3 regions of the Cytobacillus dafuensis genome follow, and region 2 is predicted to be linked to each of the others. Evidence: predicted binding sites of a transcription regulator. Region 2 holds the regulator's gene; each other region holds the start of a gene.
The links. The regulator LexA, encoded in region 2, represses DNA repair genes until DNA is damaged. The targets are predictions, from matches to a motif close to CGAACATATGTTCG.
Positions count from the first base shown of each region.

Region 1: a site for LexA is predicted at 2,254-2,267, ahead of pcrA (DNA helicase PcrA). Genes of this name have one in related genera too.
Region 3: a site for LexA is predicted at 2,608-2,621, ahead of FSZ17_RS15460 (Y-family DNA polymerase). Genes of this name have one in related genera too.

Region 1 is NZ_CP042593.1:748,609-756,197, reverse strand. It holds gene pcrA (DNA helicase PcrA) at 8-2,233, opposite strand; gene pcrB (heptaprenylglyceryl phosphate synthase) at 2,373-3,047, opposite strand; gene FSZ17_RS03795 (YerC/YecD family TrpR-related protein) at 3,419-3,721, opposite strand; gene FSZ17_RS03790 (DUF3048 domain-containing protein) at 3,749-4,810, opposite strand; gene FSZ17_RS03785 (adenine deaminase C-terminal domain-containing protein) at 4,898-6,643, opposite strand; gene FSZ17_RS03780 (YgaP family membrane protein) at 6,806-7,087, shown strand.
Region 2 is NZ_CP042593.1:2,199,567-2,207,155, forward strand. It holds gene glnA (type I glutamate--ammonia ligase) at 1-4, shown strand, start outside; gene FSZ17_RS10395 (DUF1259 domain-containing protein) at 209-598, opposite strand; gene FSZ17_RS10400 (polysaccharide deacetylase family protein) at 726-1,460, opposite strand; gene lexA (transcriptional repressor LexA) at 1,812-2,435, opposite strand; gene yneA (cell division suppressor protein YneA) at 2,587-2,913, shown strand; gene FSZ17_RS10415 (YneB family resolvase-like protein) at 2,940-3,596, shown strand; gene FSZ17_RS10420 (DUF896 domain-containing protein) at 3,691-3,924, shown strand; gene tkt (transketolase) at 4,090-6,096, shown strand; gene sirA (sporulation inhibitor of replication protein SirA) at 6,332-6,769, shown strand; gene FSZ17_RS10435 (YneF family protein) at 6,856-7,071, shown strand; gene FSZ17_RS10440 (DUF421 domain-containing protein) at 7,417-7,589, opposite strand, start outside.
Region 3 is NZ_CP042593.1:3,231,788-3,239,376, reverse strand. It holds gene tagU (polyisoprenyl-teichoic acid--peptidoglycan teichoic acid transferase TagU) at 1-26, opposite strand, end outside; gene FSZ17_RS15475 (MBL fold metallo-hydrolase) at 492-1,451, shown strand; gene FSZ17_RS15470 (SDR family NAD(P)-dependent oxidoreductase) at 1,503-2,297, shown strand; gene FSZ17_RS15465 (YqzH family protein) at 2,308-2,505, opposite strand; gene FSZ17_RS15460 (Y-family DNA polymerase) at 2,717-3,976, shown strand; gene FSZ17_RS15455 (YolD-like family protein) at 4,015-4,350, shown strand; gene FSZ17_RS15450 (HD domain-containing protein) at 4,514-5,491, opposite strand; gene FSZ17_RS23490 (hypothetical protein) at 5,691-5,852, shown strand; gene FSZ17_RS15445 (CDGSH iron-sulfur domain-containing protein) at 5,999-6,211, opposite strand; gene FSZ17_RS15440 (polysaccharide deacetylase family protein) at 6,430-7,164, shown strand; gene FSZ17_RS15435 (iron-sulfur cluster biosynthesis family protein) at 7,246-7,575, shown strand.

The DNA of each region.
Region 1 (7,589 bases), 1.5 Mb from region 2:
CCCATTATTATCCTTTTGTTATTGGAGCAAACTTAGCAAGCAATCGTTTAATGCCAACCGGCTTTGGAAAAGCAATATCCAGTTCGATTCCTTCCCCTTCTCCTTTTACACTCACAACCGTACCCGTTCCCCATTTGCCATGTACCGCCTTGTCTCCAACCTTCCAACCAAGTTCATCTCCACCCGTAGTGTTCATAGCTGGTCGAATTACTGGTTTTCTTTGCAGCGGCCTTGAAGATGAAGCGCCGAATGCTGAATTTCCAAAAGGAGAGCCAGATTTTTGTACCGGCTTTAGGCCATCTAATAGATCTTCCGGAATTTCTTTAATAAAACGCGATGGCGCATTCATAGACGTGCGGCCGAATAATGTCCGCATTTGTGCATTGGAAATAAAGAGTTCTTCCTCCGCTCTCGTAATCCCCACATAAGCAAGCCTGCGTTCCTCTTCCATTTCCGCTTCTTCCATTAAGGATCGGCTGTGAGGGAACACCCCTTCCTCTAATCCGATTAAGAAAACGGTAGGAAATTCTAGTCCTTTTGCTGAATGGAGTGTCATTAAGACAATGGCATCCGCCTTTTCTCCGTCTTCATCGAGCTTATCAATATCTGCTACAAGGGCTAAATCCGTTAGAAAAGCAACAAGGCTTTTATCCTCGCTTGCTTCTTCAAAGTTTTTCGTAACAGAAAGGAATTCTTCTAAGTTCTCGAGACGACTTTGCGCTTCAAGCGATTTCTCTGCAATAAGCATTTCACGATAACCAGATTTGTCTAGCAATTCCTCTACTAATTCAGTAACAGAAAGGTATTCCTGCATTTGCGTATAATTTTTGATTAAATCCCTAAAGTCAGCTGCTGCCTTTGTAATTTTAGGACTCAAGCCAATCAATTCAATTGAATCCAAGGCTTGGAACATAGTCATATCATGAAGCATTGCGAAGTTAGCCATTTTATCAATCGACCCTGAACCGATTCCACGCTTCGGTACATTAATAATTCTTTGCAGACTTATATCGTCATCTGGATTCGCAATCAGGCGAAGATAGGCTAGAATATCTTTAATTTCTTTACGGTCATAGAACTTAATGCCGCCGACAATCGAGTACTCAATATTCGATTTCAGAAGCACTTCCTCCATCACACGGGACTGAGCGTTCGTCCGATATAAAATGGCAATGTCAGATAAATTGCGCTTTCCATCTTTTGTGAGTTCTTTAATTTTTCCTACAACAAATTGAGCTTCACCTTGCTCGCTGTCCGCACGGTAGTAAAAAATCTTATTCCCTTCATCATTTTCAGTCCAAAGATTTTTCGGCTTTCTGTTCATATTTCTTGAAATAACCTCATTGGCAGCAAGAAGGATTCTTTTCGTGGAACGGTAATTCTGTTCGAGCAAAATGACTTCAGCATTTGGATAATCTTTTTCAAATGAAAGGATATTCGCAATATCCGCTCCGCGCCAACGATAAATGGACTGATCCGAGTCCCCGACGACACAAAGGTTTCTGAATCGAGCTGCTAAAAGCTTTACTAGCATATACTGCGCTCTGTTCGTATCTTGATATTCATCAACATGGATATACTGAAATTTTCTCTGGTAGTACTCAAGCACTTCCGGAACACGCTGGAATAGCTGAATGGTTATCATAATGAGGTCATCGAAATCCAAAGCTTGGTTTCTTCTTAGCCTTTTTTGATATTCTGTATAGACATCACTTACAACCTGCTGATAATAGTCACCTGATGTCTTTGCATATTCCTCGGGTGTTGTTAGTTCATTTTTGGCAGAGCTAATTGATCCAAGCAATGCACGAGGATCGTATTTTTTCGGGTCTAGATTTTTATCCTTCAAGATCCCTTTAATTACGGATTGCTGATCCGTTGTATCTAGAATCGTAAAATTGCGGTTAAAGCCGATCCTGTCGATATCTCTTCTTAAAATCCGTACACACATCGAGTGAAAGGTTGATATCCAAATCTCCTCTGCAACGCCGCCCATCATCTTTTGGATTCTTTCACGCATCTCCCGTGCAGCTTTATTCGTAAAGGTAATAGCCAAAATATTATAAGGATTGACTCTCTTTTCCACCATCAAATAAGCAATACGATGGGTTAATACTCTTGTTTTTCCACTTCCAGCCCCGGCCATAAGTAAAAGTGGGCCGTCTGTTGCCTTTACGGCTTTTTGCTGTTCTGGATTTAATCCGTTTAATAGCTTATCTGTTAAAAAATTCATTTCTATCCTTCACCACCATACAAACATACGTTCTATTTTAATTATATTATATTTTCATTGATTGTGAAACTAGCCAAATCAACATGTACATTCCACACGTACAAAATGGTGATTTGTCCACGAACGGTGCCTGACACCGTTATAAAATCGTCTCGAGAGCAGCTTCTAGATTATCATAAATAATATTTCCAACAACAATTACGTCCGCATAGGCTGCCATTTCTTTCGCCTGTTCAGCTGTTTCAATTCCCCCGCCATAGAATAATGTTGTATCCTCTAACGTTTTACTTACTTCTGATACCATTTGGGGATCTCCATAATTCCCGCTATATTCTAAATAAAAAATAGGGAGATGAAACATTTTTTCTGCCATCATAGCGTATGCCTTTACATCGTCATAAGTTAAATTTGCATTTGCATTCGTTAGCTTAGCTGCTTTACAGTCTTCATTAAGAATACAATAGCCTTGAACAAGAATTTCTTCCCAGTTCATAATTTCTCCGTATTCTTTCACTGCCTCATGATGAAGTCCTGTCAGCCATTTTGTCTCACTGCTATTTAAAACCGTCGGAATAAAATATAGATCAAAGCCAGGTGTGATCGATTCAATAGATGACACCTCTAAGACACATGGAACTGTATATCGGCGGATACGCATCATTAAATCAAGCACTTTATCCAATGTAACCCCATCTGTTCCACCGACGATAATCGCGTCCGTTCCCGACTCACAAACTTTTTCTAAATCATCATCCGAAATATATTTATCTGGATCGAGCTTAAACACATGGCGCCACTCGTGAACATCGTACATCCATACTTCCCCCATTCTATCATTCCATTTCATCATTATAACACTTGTGAAATGAATCAAAAAGTAATGCGAAGAGTCTCTTAATTAGAAAAAAAATCCGTACCTTCTCTCACTTTTTTTTATAAAAATAAGTTATTGTCCACTATTCTATTTTATTGTCTGAGTTCACCATTTGCATATTAGAAAAACTTGGCGTTCGCCATGTCCTTTTTGGCGAACGCCTTAGTTTTTCTTATGCGATCTTTTAAGCAGATATTTAATTGAACATGCACTTTACTTTAGAACGTTAATTAACTGAAATTTTCTTATTAGCGAAAAAAGCCGCAGGCAATCTTTACCTGCAGCTTGATAATTTCAATTAGGTTGATCTTTTATTTTGCTTCGTCTTCTTTAATTCGTTCTAATGCCATTTCATAAGCATCGTTTCCATAATTAAGGCAGCGCTTTACACGAGAAATTGTAGCAGTACTTGCACCTGTTTCTGTTTCAATTTTATGATAGGTTTTACCTTCTCGAAGCATACGAGCAACCTCAAGCCTCTGTGCAAGTGATTGAATTTCATTAACTGTACAAAGATCATCAAAAAAACGATAGCACTCTTCTAAATCTTTTAAAGACAAAACAGATTTAAACAACTGATCGAGTTCTTTACCTCTTAATTTATCAATTTGCATATATTCATGCTCCTTTAATTGTATATTCTATTCTTTTACATCGAATGAAATGCTTTGCTCTAATCCTGGGGTGGATGGAATAATATTTATCCAAGTTCTCCCCGGTACAAGTCCAACCTTATTCCCCTTTAATACTGGCAGAATTTTTCCGTCTATATTCTCCCACTCTACTTCATTCCATTTCCCCTTCTGTATCAGATAACCCTTGCCTCCAGAGGTTAGGTTAATGGATCTGCGGCCTACGTTATCAATCACTCTATGCTCCGCTTCAACAATGAAAATATTATCCAGCAGCAATGGTTCACCAGATTCATGATCTGCTGTTAATTCACCATTCGAATACCTCTTATACTTTTCTAAAGCTTCATCGTATTCATAAATAGAATTAAATATACTATTGTTAAAATAGGTGACCATCACTGATTTTGCTTCTTCACCATTTATTTCCTCTACTTCTTTCTTATTCAAAAAAGTAAGGGACGAAGGAGGCTTGTCCATCTCATATTTTCTTTGCTCCGCTCCCTTGAGCACATTTTCAAAAGAAATATAAGAATTATGTGGAGCTTTACGGTCGCTGGCCCGTTTAAATAGAGTTCCATCATAGTTCATACCATTTAAGTTATCAATATAGCCTTTATCGATCAGCGCCTTCGCATCAGGACTATACCCATGGGCAATATAAAGACTATCAAAACCTTTCGCCAGCTCCATATAATAATCCCTTGCACTTCTTACTGGCCCAATTTTCTTTGGCTCTTCACTTTGAAAAATAGCAAGAAAACGAGTAACATCACCTTCTGCTAGTAATTCATAGACAATGTCAGCTTGATTCAGTCCCGATTGTGGACGGGCTTTTGGATGGTTATTAATCATGACAGCAACTGAACGGCCACTCGCTTGTTCCTCTGTTCCAAGTCCTGTTAGTGGAAAATGAAAAGGTAACTCCTTCTCTTCTGAAACCTCTTTCATGCCCTCTTCCGCAGTCTGATCTTGAGTATCTTCTTTATCGACGTTCGATTGATCATTTTTACTGCATCCTGCTGCTAATAGCATTGTTACTATGAGAGCAGCCATCCATTTTTTAGACATAAAGACACCCCAGTATAATTAAGTTTAGGATTATCATAAATCTTTCGCTAGTTCATGGATGTACTTTATTGGTTTTCCTTTTATATTTTAACGCATTATCGTTGGAAAGAGTACTGTTTTATTCATCACATCATATATTCCTTGCTGTGTAACCCGAATATACGGCAAATGGGTAGACGAGAAGAACAGAAGTGAATAAATAGGATCTGCATGCTTATAGCCTTTTTCTCTTAAATAATGACGAAGTTCATTTTCCTTTTTAATGATACTTTCTACCTTTTCATCTGACATGACACCTAGAATATTTAGCGGAATTTCCTGAACGATGCTGCCATTTTCAGAAACTGTTATTCCCCCGCCTATTTCTTTCATACGATGAAAAGCATTAATCATATCACCCTTGTTTTTTCCGATTAAAATGAAATCACCAGTATTTGAAAAAGAACTAGCAAATCCATCTAAATCAGTTGCGAAGCCTTTTAGCAAAGTATTAATTCTCCATTTCCCATGTCGATCTACAAGCATAAAAAAACATTCATCATGAGAAGTGGATAATTGATCAACGGATACATCAATCGAAATCGAATAAGGCTTCATAATTACTGTATTCTCCATTTTGATTCCAAACGGCATGGAGTATTGTAAGTCATCTTGATCAAGTTCCCAGTTAATTTGTAAAGGTTCGAAGCCTTCATCCTTCCAAGACAAGGGCTTAATGTCCTCTTCTATTGGCTTTCCATCCCTCTTAACCCATTTTCCTTTCGCCAATACCGAAATTGGGGTCGGATTTGTTTCGTCAGTAAGAAAATTGATATTAGCAATTCTTCCTGTCGCGATGTTCCCATGTAAATATTCAATATTATAATGACGAGCTATATTAATCGTTCCCATATTATACGCATCCATAATAGGAACGCCCTTATCAATGGCGATTCGAATCATTTGATCGATCATTCCCTGTTCGTAAAAGGAAGGAGAGGACCCATCGGTTGTAAAGATCATTTGATCATAATGATTAATGCCCATCTGATGCATTTCTTCTAATAAAATCGGCAAATCAGGACGGATGGATGAATATCTAAGAGAAACCGTATATCCTTGCATTAAACGATTATAGACATCCTTTCCTGTCATGGCTTCATGATCACAATCGGCACCTAGCAGCATTAATTTCGCTAATGTTTTTTCAGATGCACCTGGGAAGTGTCCCTCAATTTTCTTTCGCATTCGCTTAGCTTCCTGAATCCAGTGCAGCATTAAATCATCGCCATCTAGCAGCTTCGGCCAGCCTGTTAATTCTCCGCCCTGCAAAACAGCATCATGCTCTAGCCATGATTTTACATTGCCATGAGAGAAGATCAATTCTTCATTATGTATTTCTGTTTGTGCATCAAATCGGCACCACCAATACATAGTTGAAGGAATATTCCGCATTTCCCTCAGGAAAGAAAACGCTTTCTTTTTATCCAGCTGTAAAGCAAGCATTAAATTATCATTAATCAAAGTTGTAGTACCAAATTGAGATGCATAGCTGGCTAACGTATGGGGATTATATAATTGAAACGGATGGGCATGGGGCTCAATATATCCTGGAACAAGCACTAAGCCATCACAATCCATGATTTCGCATTGATCTATGTTCTCAGGTAACATCTCACCTACATAGACAATGCGATCATTGTATATCCAAATATTCGCATGTTTCCACTTGCGAAATGCGTGATTTAGATATCGAGCGTTTTTAAGTAATAATGTCGGTGATAGTTTGCCATCCAATATGGAAACATGATCACGCAAGTGCTTATTTTTCCAACGATAACGCTGTTCCAGCACTAGAATCCCTCCCTCTGTTTTTATTTAGACTTTGTTGTTTATGTATTCTAATTTATGAAAGAAAGCCCTTTCATTTCTTAATAATATTATCACACGTCGCAATTTAACGCATTAAAGAAATAGAAATGTTTGTATAATTTTTTGGAAAGTGGGGTAAGTGTAATGAATTGTAAAACGAATATCGGCAACGTTAATGCATTGATCCGAATTACGATCGGACTCACAGTCCTTTCATGCTCAACTGCAAGACTTGTAACTAGGCCTTGGCGTCAATCAAACTTACTATTCGCAATCCTCGGAGCAATGAAGGTTGCAGAGGGTATTGTTCGATATTGCCCAGTTACTGCCCTTTTTCAATGTGGACAAGAACAATTGAATAAAGAAAGACAGGATATAGTAGGGAATAAGGAACTCGAAGAAATGATTCCATATAATCCAACTTAAATGACCTCTTTACGGCGGATATCTGTCATAAGTGGTCTTATAAACACTCTTTGTGACCACTTTTCTTTGGATATCTGTCATAAGTGGTCTCATAAACGCTCTTTGTGACCTCTTTTCTTCGGAATCCTGTCATAAGCGGTCTCATAAACGCTCTTTGTGACCTCTTTTCTTCGGATACCTGTCATAAGTGGTCTCATAAATACTCTTTGTGACCACTTTTCTTTGGATACCTGTCATAAGTGGTCTCATAAACGCGCTTTGTGACCACTTTTCTTTGGATACCTGTCATAAGTGGTCTCATAAACACTCTTTGTGACCACTTTTCTTTGGATACCTGTCATAAGTGGTCTCATAAACGCTCTTTGTGACCACTTTTCTTTGGAAGCCTGTCATAAGTGGTCTCATAAACGCTCTTTGTGACCACTTTTCTTTGGAAGCCTGTCATAAGTGGTCTCATAAACGCTCTTTGTGACCACTTTTCTTTGGAAGCCTGTCATAAGTG
Region 2 (7,589 bases):
TTAATAAGTTAAACCCTTGATACCATTGGTATTGAGGGTTTTTTGTTGTTTAACGGTTTTAGGAATATTATAGTATCTGCCAAATGATGAAATTTACTTATCTTTAAGGATTTTTGTTCGTAAAAAATGGATATTGTTTTGAGGAATAATCGGAAAGAAAGGCAATAAAAAAAGCCGACATAATTGCCGGTTTTTGCAAAAATATTATTTAATTGTTTAAACCCATAAAAGCTTGTGAAACTTTTTGAGCAAAGGCTAATGGAGGCTCAACAGACTGAAAATGAACATATAAAATATTTGGTTTAGTAAATACCCAGTGGTTATGAATTGCACTTACGATTAAACGATTTCTAACAAGAACATTAACAAAAGGGGTTAGCTCTTCTTCAAGAAGGACAACTTCTCCAAGATTAAGTGCATTGCCTTCATAATCCATTGATTCAAAGGTTATACCAGCATGAAGTTCACCTCGACTAGGGCGACCTTGAATAGTAACTTGAAGATTACGAGTGATTTCAATTGAACATATGCCATTCTTCACACTTGCTTTTCCGTTAAGTATCTGAGCGCACTGTTGACAAAGGTTTTGAAAGTTCATTATCAAATGCCACCTCATAATTTTTTTATAGTTTATGAGATGTGTCAGGTGTTTAGAACGTGGAGAAAATCAAGTGAAGGTTCATGTACATTTAAAATGAGAGAAATAGTCGAACCTCAGTTTTATTTTATTCTATAGGAAAGGTATTAAAATAATCTTGATCTATTATTTCAGAACGAAATAACAATTCAGACACCGTCACACATTCGTATCCATTTTGGTATAAAAATCTCAAAGTAGTTTCTAATCCTTTTACAGTTTGAGATGTTCGAGAATATTCTGTCCCAATCCAATCATGAAGTAGAACGATATTACCAGGCCTGATTCCTTTAGTGATATGTCTGGATATTTGGCTAGCTGCAGGGTTTTTCCAGTCCTCTGCATCTAGATGCCACGACCAAAGTATAACAAGTTTGCCGTTTTTTACAGCTGTGTTAATAATTAGATCATTGTGCATACCTCCTACTGGTCGATAAAGAGTTGGTTTATAACCAATGATACTCTGAATAATTTCATCAGTTTGCTCTAATTCAGAACTTAATGTAGAAGATGTAATATTTCTGTTAAAAATATGATTATAAGTGTGATTAGCAATTTCGTGTCCTTCTTTTGCAATCCTTTCTAAAACAGATGGAAATCTTTTTACTTTATTACCTGCTACAAAAAATGTAGCTTTTGCATTGTATTTAGCTAATATGTCAAGAATTTGAGGAGTGAAGACAGGATGAGGTCCATCATCGAACGTTATAGCCACGATCTTTTCTTTTGTATCTACTTCCCATACAACATGTCCTAATTTTTCGTATTCTTCACGACTACGAGTATGGGCTACTGTAGTTAAACAAAATGAAAAATAAAAAATGAAAAGGGCAAAGACAAATAAAGTATTTTTTTTCAAGTAAAGTCACCTCTCATTCAAGAAATAATCCTCAATAGTTTATGTGAATTTGAAAATATTATTTATCAAAGTTATGGAGAGATAGAAATACTTATGTAAGCAAAAAGTTGATTTGGGGTATTGGCTTGATAATAGCAAGCTGCAGTATTGGATGAACGGAGTAATTAGAAAGGGTTCACTAATAAAAATTAGGTGATAGTCCTATCATGGGAAACGGCCCTCCCAACTGTCTTATTATAAGAAAGTATAGAGTTTATATTATCGGTTATTCGCTAAACAAAAAAGGACCGGGCAGTTTTGCCCGGTTTAATTCATTTAGTGGATATTGCGATAAACGCCAATTACTTTACCTAATATGGATACATTACGCAAAATGATAGGTTCCATACTAGAATTTTCAGGTTGTAGTCTAATATAATCCTTCTCTTTAAAGAATCTTTTTACAGTTGCCTCATCATCTTCTGTCATCGCAACGATAATATCACCATTGTTTGCTGTGCTTTGTTGCTTGACAATGACATAATCACCATCTAGTATTCCTGCTTCGATCATACTTTCCCCCATGATTTCTAACATAAAAACCTGTTCATCTGCGGGAGCGAATCTTTCTGGAAGCGGGAAGTATTCTTCGACATTTTCAATGGCTGTTATTGGTTGACCGGCAGTTACTTTCCCTACGATTGGAACATTTACAATCTTATAATCTGGTGTTTGTGAAGTTACATCTAAATCTAAAATTTCAATTGCACGTGGTTTAGTAGGATCTCTTCGAATTAATCCCTTGCTTTCGAGCCTTGCAAGATGACCGTGCACTGTCGAGCTTGAAGCAAGTCCTACTGCCTCTCCGATCTCACGGACAGAAGGTGGATATCCTTTTTGTCTAACTTCATCTTTAATAAAACATAATATATCCTGTTGTCTTTTTGATAATTTCGCCATCATAATTACACCTCTTATGATTTTCTTTACCTAATTATAGCATCTCTAACAACACAGTACAAACATAAGTTCGAATTTCTGTTGACAAAAACATATGTTCTGTTTTATGATTGAAAAAATCGAACATGTATTCTCGTAGAGGTGAATTTCAATGAAAAAATTGTGGAACTTATATTCATATGCTATTATTCTATTCGTTTTAAGTTTTATTACTGCTCTTATCTTGATTGTTCAACTTGGTGGACCAGGAAAAAGTGAATATATTAAAATAACCGTCAATGAAGGTGACTCACTTTGGCAAATTGCTGAGGATTTTTCTGATGAACACACGCTTACAGTAAAAGAGTTTGTCGTTTGGGTCGAACAGAATAACGGGATTTCAAGTGGAAGGATATTTCCAGGTGATGAGCTTGTTATTCCTGTTGTTCAGGATAATAGCGTGAGAAAACAAACAGAATTAGCTAGTTCTCAAAATTAATAAATTTTTATAGTGAGGAATTATTTATGAAAGCAATTATCTACTGCAGGGTAAGTACAACAAAAGAATCACAGGAGACATCACTTTCTAGACAGGAGGAAGAGTTAACCGAGCTTGCAAAGGTAAATAATTTTGAAATTATTAACGTGATTCGTGAACAGGCAAGTGGTTATGAACTAGAAAGAGATGGAATACTAGAATTGCTTTCTCTTATTAAACAAAAGGAAGTTCAAGTAGTTTTAATACAGGATGAAACTAGGATAGGCAGAGGTAATGCAAAAATCGCTATTCTTCATTGTATTCTTAAAGAAGAGGTTTTACTTTATTGTATTTCTCACAATGGAGAGCTTCAGCTATCTGAATCTGACTCTATGGTATTAAATATAGTTGGTATTGTAGAGGAATACCAACGAAAGCTGCATAATATTAAAATTAAACGTGGTATGAAACGTGCTATTGAAAATGGATATAGACCTGAAAATAACTTATCAAATATGGGTGTCCATTCGGGAAGGGAACGAATTGAAGTTCCAATTGAAGAAATCGTACGATTACGGAAAAACGAATTAACATTTTCAGAAATCACAGCAACATTAAGAGGTTTTGGATACAAAATTTCAAAGGCAACCGTGCATAGACGATATCAAGAATATATTGATTCCATTTCAACAGCCATTGAATAAATTTTTTAGGATGTAAGAGGGCATTTCTTGTCAAATGCGCTCTTTTTTAGTAACATGGCAATTGGATTCGATGAAATTTTAAAGGAGCTTAAATATGCTACCAAAAGATAAACTTAATCGTATTAATGCACTCGCAAAGAAGGCCAAAGAAACTGGTTTGACAAAAGATGAAGCGAAGGAACAATCCTTACTTAGAAGAGAATACCTAGAAACCTTTCGTTCATCTATGTTAACTACTCTTAAAGGGGTAACAATCGTCGACCCACAAGGGAATGATGTAACACCAGATAAATTAAAAAAGATTCAAAATAAAGATCAATTGCATTAAAAGAAGGAATACATGGAAATTGTATTCCTTCTTTACATATCCCTTTAATATTGTGACAAAATAAAGACAAGCTGATTATTAATTATTTGACCCAATATGTTGTATTAAAATGTTCCTGACATTAATATTAGAAGAGTAATAAAACATGCAGAGAGGATGAAAAATATGTTTGATAAAATTGATGCTTTATCGATAAACTCCATTCGTACATTATCTATTGATGCTATAGAAAAGGCTAATTCAGGACACCCCGGTATGCCGATGGGTGCTGCTCCAATGGCTTATACCCTTTGGACTCGTTTTATGAACCACAATCCCAAAAATCCAAATTGGTTTAATCGTGATCGTTTTGTCCTATCTGCAGGACACGGTTCTATGCTATTATATAGCCTCCTTCATCTGTCTAGTTACGACGTAACTATGGATGATATTAAAAATTTTAGACAATGGGGAAGTAAAACCCCTGGACATCCTGAGTTTGGTCATACACCAGGCGTCGATGCAACAACAGGTCCTCTTGGACAGGGAATTGCAATGTCAGTTGGTATGGCAATGGCAGAGCGTCATTTAGCAGCTGTTTATAACAGAGACCAATTTAAAATGATTGATCATTATACATACAGCATTTGCGGTGATGGGGATTTAATGGAAGGTGTCTCAGCTGAAGCTGCTTCACTTGCAGGCCATCTAAAGCTTGGAAGATTAATAGTACTTTATGATTCCAATGATATTTCTCTTGACGGTGATTTAAATAAGTCCTTCTCAGAAAGTGTAGAACAGAGATTTAAATCCTATGGCTGGCAATATTTAAGAGTAGAAGATGGGAATAATTTAGATGAAATTTCCAAAGCAATTGAAGAGGCGAAACAAGATGAGACTCATCCAACACTTATTGAAGTAAAAACAGTGATTGGATATGGGTCACCAAATAAGTCAGGAAAATCAGATGTTCATGGTGCTCCGCTTGGTGCAGGCGAATTAAAATTAACAAAGGCTGCATATGAATGGACATTTGAAGAAGATTTCCATGTTCCAACAGAAGTTTATGATCATTTTAATAAGCATGTAGCTGAGCAAGGTGAAAAGAAAGAGCAAGAATGGGCTGATTCCTTCTCTCAATATAAAAATAAGTATCCAGAACTTGCTGAACAGCTCCAACAAGTCATGAATGGTGAGCTTAAAGAGGGATGGGATCATGAAGTGCCTGTTTATGCGGAAGGGAAAAGCCTTGCTAGCCGTGCATCTTCTGGAGAAGCATTGAATGCAATCGCTAAAAACTTACCTTCATTTGTAGGTGGATCTGCAGACCTTGCTGGCTCGAATAAGACTATGATAAAAGGTACATCGGACTTCACACCTGAAACTTTTGATGGAAGGAATATTTGGTTCGGTGTTCGTGAATTTGCAATGGGTGCTGCTCTAAATGGTATGGCCCTCCATGGAGGTTTGAAAGTATTCGGAGGAACTTTCTTTGTATTTTCTGACTATTTACGCCCTGCTATCCGTCTTGCTGCATTGATGAAGCTTCCAGTAACTTATGTATTTACTCATGACAGTATTGCAGTTGGAGAAGATGGTCCTACACATGAGCCAATCGAGCAATTAGCGGCATTACGTGCAATGCCTAACTTATCTGTTATTCGTCCTGGAGACGGAAATGAAACGGCTGCAGCATGGAAACTAGCTGTTGAATCAACAGATAAACCAACAGCACTCGTTTTAACTCGTCAAGACCTTCCAACATTAAAAGGCACAGATGCAGCAGCATACGAGGGAGTTTCAAAAGGCGCTTATATTGTATCCCCTGCAAGTAAAGATAAAGCAGATGTTTTATTACTTGCCTCAGGTTCAGAAGTAAGCTTAGCTGTGGACGCTCAAAAAGCATTAGAAGCTGAAGGGGTATCCGCTTCAGTAATCAGCATGCCATCTTGGGACCGATTTGAAGCGCAAACGAAGGAATACAAGGAAAGTATTATTTCTAAAGATGTAAAGAAAAGATTAGCGATTGAAATGGGCTCTTCATTAGGCTGGCACCGATATGCTGGAGATGAGGGAGAAGTACTTTCAATTGATCAATTTGGTGCATCAGCTCCTGGTGAAAAAATCATGGAGGAATACGGTTTTTCAGTTGATAATGTAGTTACACGAGTTAAGCAATTATTACAAGATTAATGATAATCGAAGAAGAGTGAATTAAGCTCTTCTTTTTTTAATCTAATAGGAAAGTTTCAATTGATATCAGAAAAACAAAGTCATTCGATAAAAAAATGGCTAACATCATATTTACTAATAAAAAGGATTCTATTCGACAAAATACGCTGAATTTTTTGACGTCTTCAGACACATAGTTCAATTTCACTTCTTTATAATGAATAAAAGGGGGTTTATCCCGGAAGGAGTGGTTTGAATGAGAGCCTATCAGTTATATTTAATAGAGGAAGAGTTTGCCTCTCATTATTTTGGCAGAGAGAGGATGTTTTTTCAGCTATTTCAGGAGTATGAGAATTCAACTGGATCATTGAAATCCATCCTTGCTAAACAAATTCAATATATAACAAAGCCGATACCGGGATTAAAATTACACCAATATATAAATCAACAACTTTATCGAACGAAAGATTTTCAAACAAAAAAAGGTGCATACTATATAGAAAAAGGAAAACGAAGCAAGGCAAGGCTAGAAATAAAAGATAAATACTTAATTTTAAAGGCGAGCGGGAATTATGATGCAGAGACATGTTTTTTTGAAGTGCTTCGAAAAAGCGAATCTTCTTTCTTAGCAATTGATATGAAACATCATCAATATGGCTGGCTTAAACCAATTAAGGAAAGAAAATTAGTCTAAAAATGATAAAATAATCAAGCAAATATTGTATAATAGCCTTTGGTCTAGTACACTGTATGATAGACAACATGAAGGAGGAAATCTGTATGCTTTGGCAATTTATACTAGTTGGTGTATTGGCACTTATTGCCGGTTTAGCCCTAGGGTTTTTCATCGCTCGAAAATACATGATGAGCTATTTAAAGAAAAATCCGCCAATTAATGAGCAAATGTTAAAAATGATGATGATGCAAATGGGTCAAAAGCCTTCGCAAAAGAAAATCAATCAGATGATGAACGCCATGAACAAACAAACAAAATAATGGTGTACAAGCTAGCCCTTGGTATTAAGGGATTATTGCTTGATTGATTACCAATACGATGGTGAAATTTTCTTAACAAGAAGGTGCAAAGGTGTATCCTTCCTCAGAAATTTTGATTCAAATTGGTGAAACTTTCTTATTTGCAACTTAAAACCACTTTTTCTTTTGAAAGATTCAGCAGAAAAAGTGGTTTTTTTGTTGTTATTAGAAGATGTATTAGAAGATGTATTAGAAGAATGTTTTTATCATATGTATCTATCAAACTGCTTTTAATATTCATCTCATTCACAACTGAAGAAGAGGTATTAAATCACCTCTTCAATAAAATTAAATTGCCACATACTCTTATTTAGGGGATATATGTAATCCATCAATTTCTTTCCATTCAGCATAAAAAATACTCTTAGTATTATCAAATCCTTTAGCACATAATTCATCCAGTAACCATTTTTCATCCATGCCACATTCTTTTAAATTATTCTGTAATATGTTTCCATCCATAATCAGTGTTAATGGTA
Region 3 (7,589 bases), 1.0 Mb from region 2:
CATGTTTTATTCTTTACAGATCTCATTCTTTTCCCCCACCAATTTAACAAAAATTCGGCTGCCTACCGATTGCCGAAATCCTGTTATAAATAGTCATCTTGTACCAGACTCCGCCCATTTGACTGTGTGTCAATGGGGCTATTTTTAAAAAAAGAGCTATTAGTCATTTCTATTCAGTAATAAAGGAATAAATTACATAGCCTCCTCGAGTGTTAGTTGAAAAATATAAAAACACATTTACCTGAAAGAGATTTTTATTTATCATCTTTCCAAACGCAGAACGAAATTTTTTCTCTCCACTTAGTGTATATTGAATTATGTGAAAATAATGACAACAAGTAAAAATAAGGTTAAACTTATGTTTAAAAGGTCAAAAAGTATAAAAATTATTGTGAAGAATTATGTTGGAAATGGCATCTGAGAAACTGAAATGCTTTGAAGTATGTAAATTTGATTCTATCTAAATATAGTAATTTTGAGGGGTTGAAAAAATGGCAGAATGGAAAGATGGCCTTGCTAAATTAGTCATTCCGACACCTTTTTCTGTCGGTGATGTAAATGTCTATGTTGTGAAAGGGGAAAGGCTGACGCTTGTCGATGTTGGGCCAAAAACGGAAGAGGCTTGGGAGGCTTTGAATGCACAATTGAAAGATTTACATTTATCGCCTGAGGATATTGAGCAGGTTGTCCTTACTCACCACCATCCTGATCATGCTGGTCTTTTAGATTTTTTTCCGCAGACTTTGGATGTATATGGACATCGAAATAATCAAAGATGGTTACATCGTACGGATGCGTTTTTAAAAGCACATGATGAATTTTACTATGATCTTTTTCCTAGGTGTGGGATTCCGGAGCAATATTTATCGTTTATTGACTTGATGAAAAAGCCGCTGTCTTTTTCCTGCAGCCGTTCTCTTTCAGGTGAATTGAAGGAAGGGGACATCCCGCCAGGTCTTGACAGCTGGACGGTCATTGAAACACCTGGGCATGCTCAGAGTCATATCGGTTTATTCCGGGAAAAGGACGGCGTTTTTATTGGGGGAGATCATTTACTTGCTCATATCTCTCCGAATCCTTTAATGGAACCTCCTTTGCCCGGCAAAACAAAGCGTCCAAAACCGCAAGTGCAATATAATGAGTCTTTGAAAAAACTGCTGCAGCTACCAATACAGCTCTGTTATTCTGGACATGGCGATAATATTTATCATGTTCATGAACTTATCGAAAAAAGACTTGTCCGCCAGCATGAGCGCGCCTTGCATGTGAAAAAATGGCTGGAAGAAGAGTCCCTTACTGTTTTTGAAATTTGTCAGCGTCTTTTTCCAACAGTATATAAAAAAGAATTTTCCTTAACAATTTCTGAAACAATCGCACAGCTTGATTATTTGCATGCATTGGGAGCAATTAGTATAAATAAAGAGGGGAAAGCTTATCTTTTTTCTGCTTAGCTTTTTGGAAAGAGAGGAGTGCTTCCCAATTGTAGTTAATGAGGTGACACAATGTCAGAGCGTTTGAAAAATAAAAATATTATTATTACAGGAGCTTCAGGTGGAATCGGTGCGTCCATGGCGGCCCTTTGTGCGGAGAGAGGAGCAAATCTTGTTTTGCTCGCCCGAAACGATGAGAAGCTAGGTACACTGAAAGCTGATTTAGAAAGGCGTTTTCAAGTGAATGTAGATGTACATAAACTTGATGTTTCAAACACGGACGAGGTGGAGGCTGTCTTTTCAAAAGTTTTGGAGCAGCTAAGTTCAGTTGATGTTCTTGTTAACAATGCGGGGTACGGTATTTTTCGTGAAGCGTATGAGGCAAAAATTGACGATATTAAAGGAATGTTTGCTGTTAATGTTGTTGGCTTAATGGCTTGTACGAGTATGGTTTTGCCTAAAATGCAACAGCAGGGAAGCGGCCACATCATTAATATTGCCTCTCAGGCTGGTAAGATTGCTACACCGAAATCAAGTGTTTATTCCGCAACGAAGCATGCTGTCCTCGGTTACACGAACAGTCTTCGGATGGAGCTTTCCAAGCATCATATTTTTGTGACTGCCATTAATCCAGGTCCGATTGAAACGAATTTTTTTACGATTGCCGATGAAAAAGGAACATACGTTAAAAATGTAAAGAAATTTATGTTAAAGCCAGAATATGTGGCCAAAAAAGTGGTGGATGCAATGCTGACGCCTACTCGCGAAATTAATTTGCCGCGCTGGATGAATGCAGGCAGTATTGTGTATGCTCTTTTTCCGCGCTTGTTTGAGCGTCTTGGCAGAAGGGCTTTTAATCAAAAATAAGCATTAATTTCTAAAAATACGGTGAATCTGTTATATAGCCATATACGACATCATTGACAATGTCATGTAAGTCACTTTCCTTTTCGCTTTCTTTCATTAAATTAATTTTTTGATACATTTCCTCAAATTCCACGCTGCCAAACGATACAGACTCATTGTATTGTTTTAGGCAGCTTTGGATCATTTTAAATATGAACTTCCTATCCATTTAAAAATTCCTCCTCATGTCGATTATACGGTTTTTAGGTCGATAGACATACTGGAAAAATTCCCTTTTATAAGAAATAAGTCGTGAAATTCCCATTGAAAGAGAACGTATATTCGTTTATTATAATGTGTATACTAAAATTAGAACAAATGTTCTTATTTTTGAGGAGTTTCGCCCAACAAGATTGTCTGCTTTTCAAGGAGGAAGAGCCATGATTGATTACAGCACGATGCCAAAGAAACAGATTTTGTGTGTGGATATTAAGAGCTTCTATGCAAGCTGTTCCGCTATTATGCGCGGGCTCGATCCTCTTGAATGCTATCTCGTTGTTGCTGGAAATCAAGAGCGGAAGGGAAGTGTTGTTCTGGCAGCGTCACCAAGGATGAAAAAAGAATTCGGTATAAAGACAGGAAACCGTTTGTATGAAATTCCAGACGACCCGCGGATTATTGTAGCTGAGCCGAAAATGGCAACCTATTTAAGGGTTTCGACGGAAATTACCCGTGTTTTTAATCGTTATGTTCCAAAGGAAGCGATTCATACGTACAGTGTAGACGAGAGTTTTATTAAGGTGGATGGGGCTCTGCATCTTTGGGGGGATGCTTTCACAATTGCCTGTAAGATCAGGGATGATTTAGATCGGGAATTTCAGCTGCCATGCGCCATTGGAATCGGGCCTAATATGCTGCTTTCGAAGCTTTGTCTTGATTTGGATGCGAAAAGATCGGGGATTGCCGAATGGACATACGACGATGTCCAAACAAAATTATGGCCTGTTTCTCCTTTAAGGGAAATGTGGGGAATTGGGCGCCGTGTGGAAAAAACGCTGAATGGAATGGGGATCTTTACTGTTGGACAACTTGCTCATTATGATTTGAAGCAGCTTGAGAAGAAATTCGGCATCATGGGAAATCAGCTTTACCATCATGCATGGGGGATTGATCTTTCTGAAATCGGTGCACCGATAATGGAAGGGCAAATCAGTTTTGGGAAAAGTCAGATCTTGCTCAGGGATTATAAGGAAGAGCATGAAATTAAGTATGTCATCCTAGAGATGTGTGAGGAAGTGGCAAGAAGGACGCGTAAACATCGGAAAGCTGGAAGGACGATCAGTTTCGGTGTGGGTTACAGCCAAGATGAATTAGGCGGCGGCTTTTATCGTTCGAAAACGCTTGATGAGCCAACAAACATTACAATGGATATTTATCGTGTGTGTGTACAGCTTTTTCATAAATTTTATGAAGGAAAAACAGTGCGGCAAATTTCTCTTTCCATTGGCAATCTTGTTGATGACAATGAAATGCAGCTCAATCTTTTTGATCAAAATGGTTGGAAGAAGAGAGAGCTTGGCTATACTGTTGACCATATCCGATCGAAGTTTGGAGCGGAAGCACTTCTAAGAGCAGTCTCCTATACAGCTGCGGGAACGGCCAGACATAGAGCAACGCTTGTCGGCGGTCATAAAATGTAGGCTGTCACTTTGTTAAAGTTAAATAAGGGGGTTGGATCATGATTCGAGACAGGGGCAGAATAAAATGGACATCCATGATGCTCCCAGAACATGTAAAGCTATTAAGAGATTGGGCGAAGGAAGATACGTACGACCAAAGGCGGGAAATCGATGAACAAAAGCTTGAGAGGATGAATGACATTATTTCCGAGGCAATGGAATTTGGAAAAAGCGTTACAATTACTCACTATAGGCATCAAAATTACGAGATTATTATTGGAAATATTCATTTTTGGGATGATATTAATCAAAAGCTGCATATTGTAGATCGATTTGAGGAGATACACCGGATTCACATTTCTGCTATAGCGGATGTACGGTTTTCCATGCAGTAACCTTATAATCGTTATAAAAACTGAGCAATAGAAAGGCTATACTGTTCTTTTGTTCAGTTTTTAATTCGAATAGCTATATTTATTAAATTGAGACTTCAAATTAGAAGTTTCGTTGGTAATTACTTTTCTTTTCTGTCAAAAGTTCACAAAGAAAAATGATTATTTAGTTAGAGATTATTTTTACATACATACCGTTTTTGGATTTTTTCTTAGCTTCTTCACCGATACTCTTAACATATGCTGATAATTTTGAAGCTCTAATTAATTTATTTTCATAAAGGACAGAAGGGTCAATGAGTCGCATTTTATTTTTACGGTGTAAATCATATTCGTTTTTATCTTCTTTTACTTGTACTCTACGATGAATTCGTTTTATAAGACTTTGTATATCCTTGTCATCAGATGAACGTAATAAGAGCATTACTTCTTTATCTGTTCCAAGCAAGGTATTAAGGTTAATAATATTTTTATCTAATGCTAATTTTAAAGTTTTTGCTAAAAAATCATAGCCATATATATTCAAAGGATCCATGAAGTAATCAATAACTTCTTTATAATAAGTTTTTACAAACCATTCAGCCGTTTCGATATTCTTCAGATACATTTTCCCATCTATTATTATTAAATTCTCGAAAAAATGATGAATCTCTTCCAATGTGATGTTTCCATAATGATACATATCTCGGAGAGTGTAGTCTACTCGATCGGCACATAACTCAGGTGCTGGTTGTTCAAGTAATGTCCACTTGGAGTCGTCTAATAATATTTCTTTATAGTCATAGCCGTATTTCTTAAGGATATGAGGAATTTCAGACTCAGTAACGATTTGATGATAAATTTTTTCGTGGTAATTCTCCTCAATATTGTCAAATACGAAATCAATAACGTGAGAAAATGCTGTATGTGATACATCGTGAAGCAATCCTGCCATTTGTTCTTCTAGGGAGCCACCGAATTTCTTGATTAAGAGCATTACACCGATAGAATGTTCATACCTTGTAACATCCCATTCCTGATTAACTAAATAACTTGATCCACCTTGGTAAACACCTTTTAATCTTTGTACAGGACTACTGTAAATTAGTTCTTCGAGAATTCCATCTATTATAAATTTCCCATAAATTTTATCTGCTACGATCACTCACTTCACCCTTTCAAAATAACTAACTCGGAAATTATATTTGAATCTACTACTAACGAATATTCTGTAATGAATTATAGCAAACATAGTATTCGGTTAATTAGTATTGAATAAATTTTTTATACTGTGAGGATATTTGAAAGTTGTATGGGTAGTTTTCCATTGATGTAGCACCTTAACATTAAGGAGGTGTTTCTATATGCCAAGAGGAAAGGAACTCAAGCAGCTTCCAATGTCCAATCTTGCCCCTGGTGCAGGAGATGATAGCAGTCACATGGATCGGGAAATTCTGCAGGGGATTACTGAGGAGGAGCTAGTAGCTCCTGCAAAGGCTGGGAAGGAAAAGAAAAAACGGAGGTGATTCCTCCGTTTTTTGGCTTCGATAAAGCCTTTGCTTAAAAGGGCGTATAAGAAAAACCAAGGCATTCACCGGAAGGATATGGCGAATGCCTTGGTTTTACTAATGAATAGCTTTTGTACAAATTGGAAGTGCGAAGTTATAATTTCTTACTCTTCTTCTAGCTTTGGCGCGCGAACAACTGATTCAAATTGACCTTTATGTGTTCCATCACAAAATGGAGCTTTGGAGGACAACCCACAACGGCATAGAGAGAAAGCTGGCTTTGTTTCGAATTTATTGCCTTCAGCATCGATTAATTCAACATCCCCCGTAATACGGTAAGAGCCATTATCATTCACCTTAATTGTAACCTTTGACATACATAACCATCCCTTCACAAAAATGTCACATTTTATCTCCCATATTAAAAGGAAAATTGAAAAAAAGCAAACGTATTGCTTAAAGTAGAGCAATCAGGGTTTTACTCTCTTGTGAAAACTTTCAGGCTCTGCCATAGAAGGAGAAAAGATAGAAATAATAAAGCCAAGCTTTTGAGGGAAAATAAATTAGTAATAAAAAGAATAAAGCGAGGATTTTTATGAAAAAGACATCTATGTTTTTCCTATGTATTCTTATCTCACTATTTCCATCACAAGTCCTAGCGGTGAGAAATGTACCAATTTTAATTTATCATTCAATCGATGAGTTTAAGGGACATGGTTCTAAAGAGTTATATGTAACCCCTAAGAATTTTGAGGAGCAAATGATGTATTTACGGGATCATGGCTATACTTTATTAACGTTTGAGCGATGGCAGGATATGCATAAAGTAAATAAACCGATTTTCATTACCTTTGATGATGGATATAAAAACAATCTTAATGCATTTGCTATCTTTCAAAAACTGAAAAATGACCGATTTAAACCTACTGGAACCATATTTGTTATTTCTGACTTTATTGGTCGTTCAAACCGATTATCGAAATCGGATATAAAAATGATGGCTGATTCGGGTTTCTTTTCAATCCAGTCTCATACAGCTACACATCCTGATTTGACGACAATAACAAATTATGAATATGAACTGATGCAGTCAAAGGATGGAATTCAAAAAATAACGGGAAAACCAGTGATTGCTTTAGCGTATCCATACGGAAATTTCAACGAGAAGGTTGTAGAAGAAACGAAGAAGTACTATTTGTTTGGACTTACGACTACTCCTGAACCATTTTCTGAAAAGGGGAGTAAAGATGAACTATATCTATTACCGCGAATTTATATAAAATATTCAACGACTCTTGATGATTTTATAAAGATAGTTGAAGGAGAATGACGGTGACTTTACCGGCTAATCGCTTTGCTTAAAGTAGAGTATGCTACAATAAAGGAAAATGGTAGCAAGGGGTAAGAAAGAATGCAAATCACCATAACCGAAGAAGCAGCAAAAAAGATCAAAGAGCGAATGGCAGATAAAAGAGGATTTTTAAAGCTTAAATACGATACAGAGGGCTGTGGATGTGTTGTAAGCGGGGTAACGGCTCTTTGGTTAGTTCCTGAATTGGATGAAGATGATCGAGAAATTAAAACGAATATAGGCAGTATTTATATAGAAAAATCAAAGGAAGTTTTTCTCGATGAACAATTAAAAATAGATTACTCAGAAAAGGCAAACTGCTTTCAATTGAAGAGTCCAAATGAGTACTTAAATCCAAGAATGAGCTTTTTTGATCGCACAATTGGTTAACTTAAAATGGAAAT